2 regions of the Cohnella cellulosilytica genome follow, and region 1 is predicted to be linked to the other one. Evidence: a T-box and tRNA genes for the amino acid it is inferred to sense, from the RefSeq annotation. Region 1 holds a T-box; the other holds one or more tRNA genes.

The links. The T-box of region 1 lies ahead of argS (arginine--tRNA ligase). A T-box ahead of a tRNA ligase gene usually reads a tRNA of that ligase, here a tRNA-Arg.
Region 2: it encodes a tRNA-Arg, which carries the amino acid that the T-box ahead of argS (arginine--tRNA ligase) is inferred to sense. The anticodon was not compared.

What each region holds. Positions count from the first base shown of each region.
Region 1 covers NZ_JBHMDN010000073.1:213,635-219,532, reverse strand. The annotation lists gene ACFFT4_RS32200 (S8 family peptidase) at 1-46, shown strand, start outside; gene argS (arginine--tRNA ligase) at 50-1,726, opposite strand; gene ACFFT4_RS32190 (YwiB family protein) at 1,732-2,148, opposite strand; T-box leader at 2,292-2,514, shown strand; gene argS (arginine--tRNA ligase) at 2,574-4,274, shown strand; gene ACFFT4_RS32180 (zinc-dependent alcohol dehydrogenase family protein) at 4,291-5,307, opposite strand; gene ACFFT4_RS32175 (NAD(P)-dependent alcohol dehydrogenase) at 5,328-5,898, opposite strand, start outside.
Region 2 covers NZ_JBHMDN010000020.1:28,958-34,855, forward strand. The annotation lists gene ACFFT4_RS15400 (SDR family NAD(P)-dependent oxidoreductase) at 1-665, shown strand, start outside; tRNA gene ACFFT4_RS15405 (tRNA-Gly) at 1,021-1,095, shown strand; tRNA gene ACFFT4_RS15410 (tRNA-Arg) at 1,101-1,177, shown strand; tRNA gene ACFFT4_RS15415 (tRNA-Pro) at 1,196-1,272, shown strand; tRNA gene ACFFT4_RS15420 (tRNA-Gly) at 1,289-1,362, shown strand; tRNA gene ACFFT4_RS15425 (tRNA-Pro) at 1,435-1,511, shown strand; gene ACFFT4_RS15430 (glycoside hydrolase family 44 protein) at 1,829-5,272, shown strand; gene ACFFT4_RS15435 (LuxR C-terminal-related transcriptional regulator) at 5,528-5,898, shown strand, end outside.

The DNA.
Region 1 (5,898 bases):
GGAGCTTAGCGTGACGCGGATCTTGAACGCCGCGGAGCGATTATGAACGTTACATCTTATCGGGAGCGGACACGCCGACAAGAGCAAGCGAGTTCGCGATCGCGATGCGGATCGCTCCGAGCAGCTGCAGGCGGGCCTGGCTCTGCCCGGCATCCTCGGTAATGACCCGCTCCGCCTTGTAGTAGCTGTGGAACTGGGAGGCCAGCTCGTACACGTAGCGAATGATCGCATGAGGCGCGTAAATCCGGGCCGCTTCCGCGATCGTCTCCGGCAGCTCGCCGATCTTCCTCAGCAAGTCAAGCTCCTGCTCGGCGCTCAGCCGGGCCAGGTCGGCCTCCTGCCACGGCCGTACCGCCACTCCCTGCTCTTCGGCCTGACGGAAAATGCTGCATATTCTCGCATGCGCGTACTGGACGTAAAACACGGGATTTTCGTTGGATTTCGACACGGCCAAATCCATGTCGAAATCCAGATGGGAATCCATGCTCCGCATCGAGAAGAAATAGCGAATCGCGTCGACTCCGACCTCGTCCATGAGATCCTCCATCGTGATCGCCTTGCCCGTGCGCTTGGACATTTTCACCTTCTCGCCGTTCTGGAACAGGCTGACCATCTGGGCGATCAGCACGGTCAGCTTGTCCGGATCGTTGCCCATTGCGGCCATCGCCGCTTTCATGCGCGGAATATAGCCGTGATGGTCGGCTCCCCAGATGTTGATCAGCTGGTCGTAGCCCCGCTTGTACTTATCCCTATGGTACGCCGCGTCCGGCGTTAAATACGTATAGCTGCCGTCGTTCTTCACGAGCACGCGATCCTTGTCGTCCCCGAACGCCGTGGACGCAAGCCAGACCGCGCCGTCTTGCTCGTAGACGTGCCCCTTCGCCCTCAGCGCTTCGAGCACCTCCGTCACCTTTCCGGTTTCGTAGAGCGAGGTCTCGCTGTACCACTCGTCGAACCGGACCCCGAAGCGCGCCAGATCGCGCTTGATCTTGGCCAGCTCCTTGTCGAGCCCGTAGCGGCGGAAGAACGCGAAGCGCTCTTCGTCGGACAGCGCCAGCAGCCGCTCCCCTTCCTCCTGCGCCAGCTCCTTGGCGAAGCCGACGATATCCTCGCCGTAGTAGCCGTCCTCCGGCATTTCCGCCTCTTGTCCAAGCGCTTGCCGATAGCGGGCTTCAAGCGACTTGGCCAGATTGTTCACCTGGTTGCCGGCATCGTTGATGTAATATTCGCGCGTTACCTCGCATCCGGCCGCCGCCAGCACGTTGCAGAGCGCGTCGCCGACGGCCGCTCCGCGGGCGTGCCCGAGGTGAAGGCTGCCCGTCGGGTTGGCGCTGACGAACTCGACCTGGACTTTCCTGCCTTGCCCGGCGTTCGCGTGGCCGTATTTCTCCCCTAGGGACAGCGCTTCGCCGACGACCGGGTACAGATAGCTCTTGTCGAGACGGAAATTGATAAAGCCCGGACCGGCGATTTCCGCCCCCTGGATGAAGGCTCGTCCTTCCTCCAGCTTGCCGATAATCTCCTCCGCGATCTGCCGCGGATTTTTCTTGGCGATCTTCGTCAGCTGCATCGCCAGGTTGGTCGCCAAATCTCCGTGCGCCTTGTCCTTCGGCACCTCCAGCACGATCGCCGGCAGCTCGCTCTTGTCCGCGACCAGGCCCGCCGCCAGCGTGGCGTCCGCCAATGCCTCTTTAACCGATAATTGCAATTGTTCCAATACGCCCATCCTGCTTATTCCTCCCGAATATCCAGCCGAATGCGGAAGCTTCCGACCTTCTGATCTTGCATGAGCAAGTCGTACGTCCATTCCACGCTGCCCCCGGATTCCGACAGCTTGCTGGCCAGCGTCGACGTGAGCGCCTGCACGGCATGAAGGCCGTACGGCGTCTCCATTTTACCCGCGGCAAGCTCCCCCTGCCGAAACCTCTGTTCGAGGAAAATGGCGCCCCGCCGTCTGAGCTGCAGCTCATTCTCATGGATGAACAGCGTATTGCTCGCCTCCACCCCGTTCTCGTCGGGCTCCTCGGCATAGGTCAGCGCCCAGCCCGTCTTCAGACGGAACAGCTCGCCCGGCATCTCGGATCGCTGCACGCTCCCGTCCTGCTGCCAGCTTCGGAACTCGACCCGCACCTTCCGCTTGTCCGGCATTTGCTCGCTCTCTCCTACGTCTCATTCTCTTTTTACTACTATATACAGAACCCTTCGTCAATTCAAATCGAATATTCGCGCTTTCTGCGGTCTGCCTTGGATTGTCATCCGGAAGGAATCTGGCTATAATGGTACAAATAGCGAAAACGACGATGAACGAGAGAGTACTTCGTCCTTCCTGATCGCAGCGAGCCGGGGCGGTGAAAGCCGGCGCAGGAGCCGAAGGAACCGCACTCGGGAGTCGACCTCCTGAACCGCCCCGGCAGTAGGGAGGTCCGGCGCTGAGCCGTTACCTTTTAACGAAGCGGCCTCCCCATGCGGGAAGGCCAGAAGAGTGGTACCGCGGAATCGACCTCCGTCTCTTTACGAGATGGAGGTTTTTTGCGTTTCGGCGCGCTTTCCGCATAGACGAGGAGGAAACTGTTATGCTGCTGCACCATGCATCCGTCATTTTGGCGCCGTATGTCGATCTGACTCCCGGGGAGCTGCGCGCGAAGCTGGAAATTCCGCCCGAGCAGAAGCTGGGAGACGTCTCGCTGCCATGCTTCCCGTTCGCCAAGACGCTCAGGCAGTCCCCGGCCGTTATCGCCGAGCGGCTCGCCGGGCAAATCAACGCCGACCGCGACGACCTGCGGGCCGAATCGGCGGGCGGTTATCTGAACCTCGTTTTCCGCGGGGCCCATTGGAGAAGCGAGTTCGTAGAGCGGGCGCTGAGCGAGGGCTACGGACGCTCCGCGGACGGGGCCGGCAGAAGGGTCGTCGTCGACATGTCTTCCCCGAATATCGCCAAGCCGTTCGGCATCGGCCACCTGCGCTCGACGATGATCGGCAACGCCTTGGTCCGCCTGTATCGGGCGATGGGCTACGACGTGTACAACGTCAACCACATCGGGGACTGGGGCACGCAATTCGGCAAGCTGATCGTCGCGTATTTGAAGTGGGGAGACCGACAAGCGCTGGAACGGGCCCCGATTCAGGAAAGCTTGCGGCTGTACGTGGAATTCCACCGCCAGGCGGAGCTGGAGCCGGCGCTCGAGGACGAGGCGCGGGAAGCGTTCGCCAAGCTGGAGCGCGGCGACGCCGCGATGCGCGAGCTGTGGCAGTATTTCGTCGACGAGAGCCTGAAGGAGTTCCGGCGCGTGTACGAACGGCTTGGCGTCGCTTTCGATTCCTATGCGGGCGAGAGCTTCTACAACGACAAGGTCGATCCCGTCGTGCGCAAGCTGGAGGAGCTGTCCCTGCTGGAGGAGGACGCGGGCGCCAGAATCGTCCGGCTCGAGGAGGAAGGCATGCCGCCGTGCCTTGTGCTGAAAAAAGACGGCTCGACGATCTACGCGGTCCGCGATCTCGCCACCGCTATCTATCGGAAAGAGGAGCTGAAGGCGGACGAAATTTTGTACGTCGTCGGCGCCGAGCAGAGCCTGCATTTCCAACAGGTGTTCGCCGTGCTGCGCAAAATGGGACACGAATGGGCCGCGAACTGCCATCACGTCCCTTTCGGACTGATCACGTTCGCGGGCAAGAAGATGTCGACGCGCAAAGGCAAGGTCGTCATGCTGGAAGAAGTGCTCAACGAGGCGGCCGAGCGGGCCCTGCGCATCATCAACGAGAAAAGCCCCGACCTCCCGAACAAGGATGAGGTGGCCGAGGCTGTGGGCGTCGGAGCGATCGTCTTCGGCGACTTGAAGCATCACCGCCAGTTGTCCGTCGACTTTAATTTGGAGGAGGCCGTCAGCTTCGACGGCGAGACCGGGCCGTATTTGCAGTACACCCACGCGCGGATCTGCAGCCTGCTGCGCAGAGGCAGCTACGAGGAGCTCCGCGTCGACCGCGCCGTCGACGGAGCCCATCTGTCCTCGGAGCCGGCCTGGGCGTGCGTCAAGACGCTGACCGGATACGAGAGCGCGATCAGGGAAGCCGTGCGCCTGAACGAACCGTATGCGGTCGCCAGGTATCTGCTCGCCCTGGCCAAGGACTTCAACCGTTTCTACAACTCCGGGAAAATATTGGGCGAAGGGGCCGACGAGGCCGAGATCGTCTCCAAATTGAGCCTGGCCGCGGCTGTCGCCGGCGTTCTGCGCGACGGACTTCAGCTGCTTGGAATCCGGGCCCCTCGCGAAATGTAACCCATGCTGGCGCGTATCATTCGAACGAAATCTGTACTTTCATATCCGACGAACGGCGGTCGCCCCGGAAAAACTCGAGGGCTCCCTCCAGGCTCAGCTCCCGCGTGACGAGATGTCCCACCGAGAGGCGGCCCGCCTCCAGCCAGGCGAGTGCCGGAGCGAACGTATGGTTCAGCGCCATGGAGCCGATCAGCGTCCATTCCATCTGATAGAGCCCGAACGTCCGCAGCGCTACCGTCGCCTCCTCCGTCGTCACGCCGAACTGCACGTAGCGGCCGCAGGGGCCGAGATATTGGAAGCTGTCCTCGATCACGCGGGGAATGCCCGTCGTATCGACGACGATGTCGAAGCCGTTCTTGCCCCGGCGATCTTCAAGCTCTTCGGCAACCCGGCCGCCGGGGACGGTTCTCGTCGCCCCCCACTTGGCCGCCATCTCCAGCTTCTCCTCCGCCAGATCGACGACCACAAGCTCGGATACGCCGGACATCGCCAAAGCCTGAACCCACTGCTGCCCCATCGCCCCGGCTCCGAACAGCAGCGCGCTGTCGGCCGTCCCGGGCTTGAGCCTCCGGAGCGCCTGCACGACGCAGGCGACCGGCTCTACCAGCGCCGCCTCCGCGAAGCTCAGCCGATCGGACAGACGCATCGCCAGCTCCGCGGGCACGGCCACATACTCCGCCATCGCGCCGGGAAGCGTCACGCCGATCGCCGCCCAGCGTTCGCAATGGTTGGCGCGGCCGGACAAGCAGAACCGGCAGCGGCCGCACGACAGGTTCGGATCGGCGCTGACGCGGTCTCCCTCCCGGAATCCCTCGACCCCTTCCCCGACCTCGCTGACGATACCCGAAAATTCGTGTCCCGGAACGATCGGGTAGGGGGACAAATATTCCCCGTTATAAATGTGAATATCCGTCCCGCATATTCCCGCCCGCTTCACCCGAACGACGATTTCCCCCGGCTTGGCCCGCGGAACCGGAAGCTCGCGGACGACCGCCTGGCGCGGACTTTCGATGACAAGAGCCTTCATCTTCATTCGTCTTCACCTCGAATTTATTATCCGCCAATCCCGTTCGGATAGACAAGCACTTTCAGCGAGCCGCTTTTGTTCGTTCTCGCCCGCTCCAGAGCCGCGGCGGTCTCTTCGAGCGAATAAGCGTCCGTGAAGAGCGTCTCGATGTTCTTCGCCGGATCGGCCAGCAGGGACAACCCGAGCGGATACGTGTTGGCGTAGCGGAACACGCCGCGAATATCGATCTCGTTGTCGACGAGATCGGAGATGCTCAATTCCGCGCGCCCTTCCGGCGGCAGACCGACGACCGCCGCGACGCCGCCGCGCTTCGTCGCCAGCAGCGCGGACCGAAGCGCCTGCGGATTGCCGGCGGTCTCGATCGCAACGTCGGCGCCTTCGCCGCCCGTCGCCGCGTGAATCGCAGCCGCCGCGTCCTCCCGGCCGGCGTGAACCGCGAGCTCCGCGCCGAGCTTCAGCGCGGCCTCCAGGCGAAGCGGCTCGACGTCGGACACGAACACCCGCGACGCTCCGCAGGCTTTGGCGGCGACGACCGTCAGCAGTCCGACCGGCCCCATGCCCATGATCGCGACCGTGTCTCCCGTCTTCACGCCCGCT
Region 2 (5,898 bases), on a different contig from region 1:
CCGGCGGCAAGGTCGTGCTGACGGGCAGAAGAGAGGAAACGCTGCAGAGCGCCTGCGAAGAGATGGGACCGGACTCGGCCTACGCCGTGCACGATATCGACCGCTTGGAGACGATTCCCGGGCTGGTCCGGGAGGTTGAGGACCGGTTCGGACCGATCGCGATTCTCGTCAACAACGCCGGAAACCACCTGAAGAGAAGCGCCGTGGAGACGGACGACGCGAGCTTCGCAAAGGTGCTGAGCACGCACGTGCAGGGCGGGTTCGCGCTCGCGCGGGAGACCGCGAAGCGCATGGTGCCGCGGGGGACGGGGTCGATCCTGTTCGTCGGCTCCATGGCGGCGATCATGGGAATCCCGCAAGTCGTCGCCTATTCCGCGGCGAAGACGGCGGTCGCGGGGATGGCGCGAGCGTTGGCGAGCGAGCTGTCTCCTCACGGAATCAGAGTGAATACAATCGTTCCCGGCTGGATCGAGAGCGAGATGACGCGCAAGGCGTTCGAGGGCGACCCGGAGCGGGCGCGAAAAATTCTGTCCCGCACTCCCGCCGGACGCTTGGGAACCTCCGAGGACATCGGCCAAGCGGTCGTCTACCTCAGCTCTCCCGCGGCCCGTTTCGTCACGGGGGTCGATTTGCGCGTCGACGGGGGAGCGGGCATCGGATTTTAAGTCGACTTCGCTTCCCGGCATGCCGGAAAATGCAGCCGAATTTCGGCTCGTGACGAGATACAGGGGCTTGGACGCAAGCCTCTCGATTTTTCCGCGGAGGCGGCGGACGAGCGCCGCCGCTTTCCGTTGGTCGCTTAGACCGTTCAGACGTCAGCCGTTCTGCGGATAATCGGTTCCGTATCCCGATCCCGGTGCCGCAGCGGGAAGTACGAGCATGCGGCGGGAAACCGAACGAAACAAAAAAATAAAAAAAATCGCTAAAGGGCTTGCAATCATCACGAGTATTTGCTATATTATTTCTTGTCGCCTCAAGCGCTTCGGGCTGCAAGAACAAGCGACATACGAATGCGAATATGCGGAAATAGCTCAGTGGTAGAGCATCTCGTTGCCAACGAGAAGGTCGCGGGTTCGAATCCCGTTTTCCGCTCCATATATGCGCCCTTAGCTCAGCTGGATAGAGCGTTTGACTACGAATCAAAAGGCCGGGAGTTCGAATCTCTCAGGGCGCGCCAGTTTTACTTACAGCTTGTCGGGACGTAGCTCAGCTTGGTAGAGCACCTGGTTTGGGACCAGGGGGTCGCATGTTCGAATCGTGTCGTCCCGACCATTTAAAGTTTTGTTGCGCGGGTGTAGTTCAATGGTAGAACTTCAGCCTTCCAAGCTGATAGCGTGGGTTCGATTCCCATCACCCGCTCCATTATGATTCGCGCAGAGCCTTCGGGCTTTTTTTTGACTCCGGTCGCTGAACGAGGCTTCAACTTCATATCGTCGGGACGTAGCTCAGCTTGGTAGAGCGCTTGGTTCGGGTCCAAGAGGTCGCATGTTCAAATCGTGTCGTCCCGACCATCCTAACATCAACAAACCGCGGCTTAACGGCCGCGGTTTTTTATATTTATGCCCGGGCATACCCGCAATGTGCCAAGGGAATACTGACAAGCCTCTATCCCGCTTGCATGCGGAGATGGACGGCTTTTTTTGGTGACCTTGGAAAGCGTGTGCGTTCAGGAACTCCGTTATCTTCACAGCCGTTATTATCCGAAAAGTATACGAACGTATAATTCCGTTCCGACGCAAGGGCGTGTTACTTTTGAGAACAGAGTGCGGCGGTTCGGAGAGGGCGAGCCGCCGAACGCTCAATACGAACATGCGCTGGAGGATGTGCGGTGAATTCAGGAATCGAAAACGGGAAATTACGCAAGAAAACGAAAGGATGGCTGCTCCTGTCCGTCCTGCTGCTATTGACGAACGCTTGGGGACTTGGGCCGGACAACCGGGCGGAAGCGTCGTCCGACAAGCTGATTATTTATGAGGAACAACTGAACGAAGCATTCGAAGACTATAGCTGGGCGCAGGTAGATCTGGCCGAGTCGGGCGTTGTTCATGGCGGAAGCCGGTCGATCCGCATGAAGCCGGATGATGACGACGGCCTCTACCTGTACAGCAATCGCGCGATTTTTACGGCGGACTATTCCGCGCTGGAGTTCTGGGCGAACGGCGGCGCAGGCGGCGGCCAGCAGCTCGAAATCGTGCTGCAATCGGGCGGAGAGCCGATTGTCGCCCTGCCGCTGAGCGCTTCGTCGTTCGTCCGGGATCAATGGACCAAGGTGAGCGTGGATTTGCAGGGGCTGCAAACGATCGCAGGGGTATTCGACGGCATTCTGATCCGCGGAACCGCCGGGAAACAGCAGGCTGACGTCTATCTGGACGATCTGATGCTTCTGGGCGGACCAAAGGAAGATCAGGAGTCTCCGGGAAGCGAGGACGATCCGGTTGTGGTACCGGATGAATCCGAGGAGCCTTCCACCGGCGAAGATGAGACGCCCGCCGGCGGAGGAACGCATTCGCCGGAATACGGGGAAGCAGACATTATGGTGTATGAGGATAACGGCTTGAATCCGGCGTTTCAGGATAACAGCTGGGCGCAGCACAATTGGCAGGACACCGCTTACGTGTATGCCGGCGAGAGCGCCGTATCCTTCGATCCCGGCAATCGGGGCGGACTTTATATGTACAAGGATAGCGGCGTGGTCGAGGTGAAAGCTTACGACCGGCTCGTCTTCTGGATTAACGGCGGCGCGGCCGGAGGGCAGCGGATCGACCTCGTATTCAACTCCGGGGGCGAAGAAGCCGCCCGCATGGACGTCGGCGGCCTTATCGAAGGCGGCCGGATTCCCGCGAAGGGCTGGACACAAGTTACGGTCGACTTGCAGGCTCTGCAGCTGAAGAACGGAATTTTCGACGGCATCCTGTTTCAAGGAGCGAAGGACGGAGCGCAAGCGGCCGTGTATCTCGACGATATTCAACTGCTGGAGAAATACGTGGCTCCGCCGGCGTTGATCGAAGGCGTGCTGTCGCAGTACGGAATGGTGCTGGCGCCGGGCGACCAAGCAGCCTTAAGCTTCGAGGCGCGCTACGCCGACGGGACGAGCGCCGATGTCAGCCGTCAGGCCGTGTGGACCTCCAGCGATCCGTCCGTGGCGACGGTGGAGCAAGGCACGCTGACCGCGGTCGGCGCCGGCCTGGTCAAGATCACCGCGGCATACGGCGAAGCGAACGCTGCAATGTACGCGCAAGTCACGAACTACGAAGCCGAGCCCGTGTTCGACGATCATCTTGCGGCCGGCTACAGCGATTGGAGTTGGGGCACGCAGAACTTCGCCAATTCAGCGCCGGTCGCCTCCGGCAGCCGATCGATCTCCTTCGCGGCCAAAGGCTATGAAGGCATCTGGATGCACCGCGACGTGACGATGGATCTCACCGGCTTCTACGGTCTGACGCTGAAAGTGTACGGAGGCTCGGGCGGCGGTCAGCAGCTGAGAGTCAATCTGATGGACGGCCGCAATTTCGTCGGGGATTTCGATCTGTCCGTCCAGCTTCCGGAGGGCGTTCCGGCAGACCGGTGGACCGAGGTGAAGCTGAAATTTGCCGATCTGGGCATGAGCGAGCTCAGCTTCGACGGCATTGTCGTATCCGCTTGGGGCGAAGAGGACCAGGGAACCGTTTATTTCGACGACGTGAGCCTGCTGAAGACGACTTCTCCGATTCAACTGCCCGAGCCGGAACTGCCGGCCGTGCAGGTAACGATCGATTCCGCGCAGCCGCTCAACACGCTTAGCCCCGGTATTTTCGGCTTGAATTTCGAGGACTCGCCCTCCGACAATCGTTCGGAGATCCGCGTGCCGATCAAGCGCTGGGGCGGCAACCAGATGACGCGCTACAATTGGCAGCTCAATACGACGAACCGCGGCGGAGATTGGTATTTCCTGAACGTGCCGTACGACGACGAAGGTCCGTCCAAGCTGCCGGAAGAAACCTTGTCCGACCGATTTATTCGCGATTCGATCGATACGGACACGGAGGTACTGCTGCAGCTTCCGACGATCGGCTGGACGCCGAAGAGCCGCGAGATCGGCTGGAGCTTCTCGGAGCGGAAATACGGGGAGCAGCAGAGCGACGAGTGCGACTGGCGCGAGGAATGGTGCAGGGCGGATGCCGGCAACGGAAAACGCAAGGACGGCAGCTACTTGACGGGCAACGACCCCGAGGACACGTCCAAGCAAGTCGGCCCCGATTTCATCGCCGATTGGGTCGAACACGTGCAAAGCCGCTTCGGAGACGCCGTGCACAATTACGCGCTCGACAACGAGCCGATGCTGTGGGGACACGCCCATTGGGACGTTCATCCGCAGATGACGACTTACGACGAAGTATGGGACTACACGCAGGCCTACGGGCAGGCCGTCAAGGAAGCCGATCCGCAGGCGAATATTTTCGGTCCGGTGCCTTGGGGCTGGTGCGAGTACTTTTATTCCGCGCTGGACGGCTGCTCGCCGGGTCCGGATATGGACGCCCACGACGGCAAGCCGTACCTGGAATGGCTGCTCGGCAAAAACGAAGACTACCGCGAGCAAAACGGCGTGCGCCTGATCGACACGCTGGACATTCATTATTATCCCGCGGAAGACAACGTGGCCTTCTCCAGCGACGAATCGCCGGCCATGACGAAGCGGCGGTTCAACTCGCTCAAGTCATTATACGATCCGGATTTCGTCGATCCGTCGTCATGGATTCAGGAGCCGGTGCGGCTGATCCCGCGCATGCGCGAGCTGATCGACGGCACGTCGCCGGGCATGAAGCTCTCCATCTCCGAATATAACTTCGGGGACGGCAGCGGAATCGGCAGCGGTCTGGCGCAAGCGGAGGCATTGGCTTTGTTCGCCCGCGAAGGCGTCGATTACGCGATGCGCTGGGGAGCGCTGGAAGCGGACACCCCGCTCGAGGACGCCTTCAAGCTGTACCTGGATTACGACGGACAAGGCAGCCGGGTGGAAGGAGAGGTCGTCGGGACGAGCAGCTCGAACCGGGACGCGGTCGGCGCTTATACGATTGTGTCGCCGCAGGGCCGAACCTTCGTGCTGCTGTTCAACAAAGATTCGGCTCCCCGTCAGACCTCTCTGACGGCGGACTCCAGCCTGTCCGGAACGGCCGAGGTATACCGGTTCGAAGCGCGCAAGCGTCTTTACAAGGCGGGCGACGTGCAAGTCGCCGACGAAGGCTTGACGCTGACGCTGCCTGCGAAATCGGCAACCTTGCTGGCGATCAATTAAATACGAGGTTGAGAGAGACGCTTCTCCTGATAGGAGGGCGTCTCTTTCTTTGTTTAAAGATTCAGAAAGGATAAAATTCGCTATTCTATCCTGAATCGTCTTCGACAAAACGCAATTCTGTGTCAAGAGGACGCCGAAGGCGTTTTTGCTTGCAAGGAGGGGTTTACCGAAAACGAAATTGCTTCTAGAATAAGGAGACAGCATTTGCATAAGCATCGGATGAATAGCCGGAGATCGGCATAAGGAGCGAGGGGGATGAATAGCGTAATCGGCGTCGACGAGGGTCCGGAAAATATTTTTATCGCGGAACGCGATCAGCAGCTCGCTCTGTTCGGCCAATATTTGTCGGAAGGAATCGCGGACGGCAAACGGATCTGGAACATCTACGGCACGGCCGGCATCGGCAAGAGCTTCCTCATGGACGCGTACCGCAGGATGGCGCTGCGCGCGGGAGCACTGATGCTGTTCCTGGACAGCCGGGATTTCAATCATACGGCGGACCAGTTCTGCCGACGGCTGCTGAGACAGGTGCAGCAGGTCGGAAGAGCGGATGCGCCCGCAAGCTTGCCGGAGGGAGAAACGGATGCGTTGGAAGCCTGCTTAAACGCCTTGCTTCAAATTTCCGC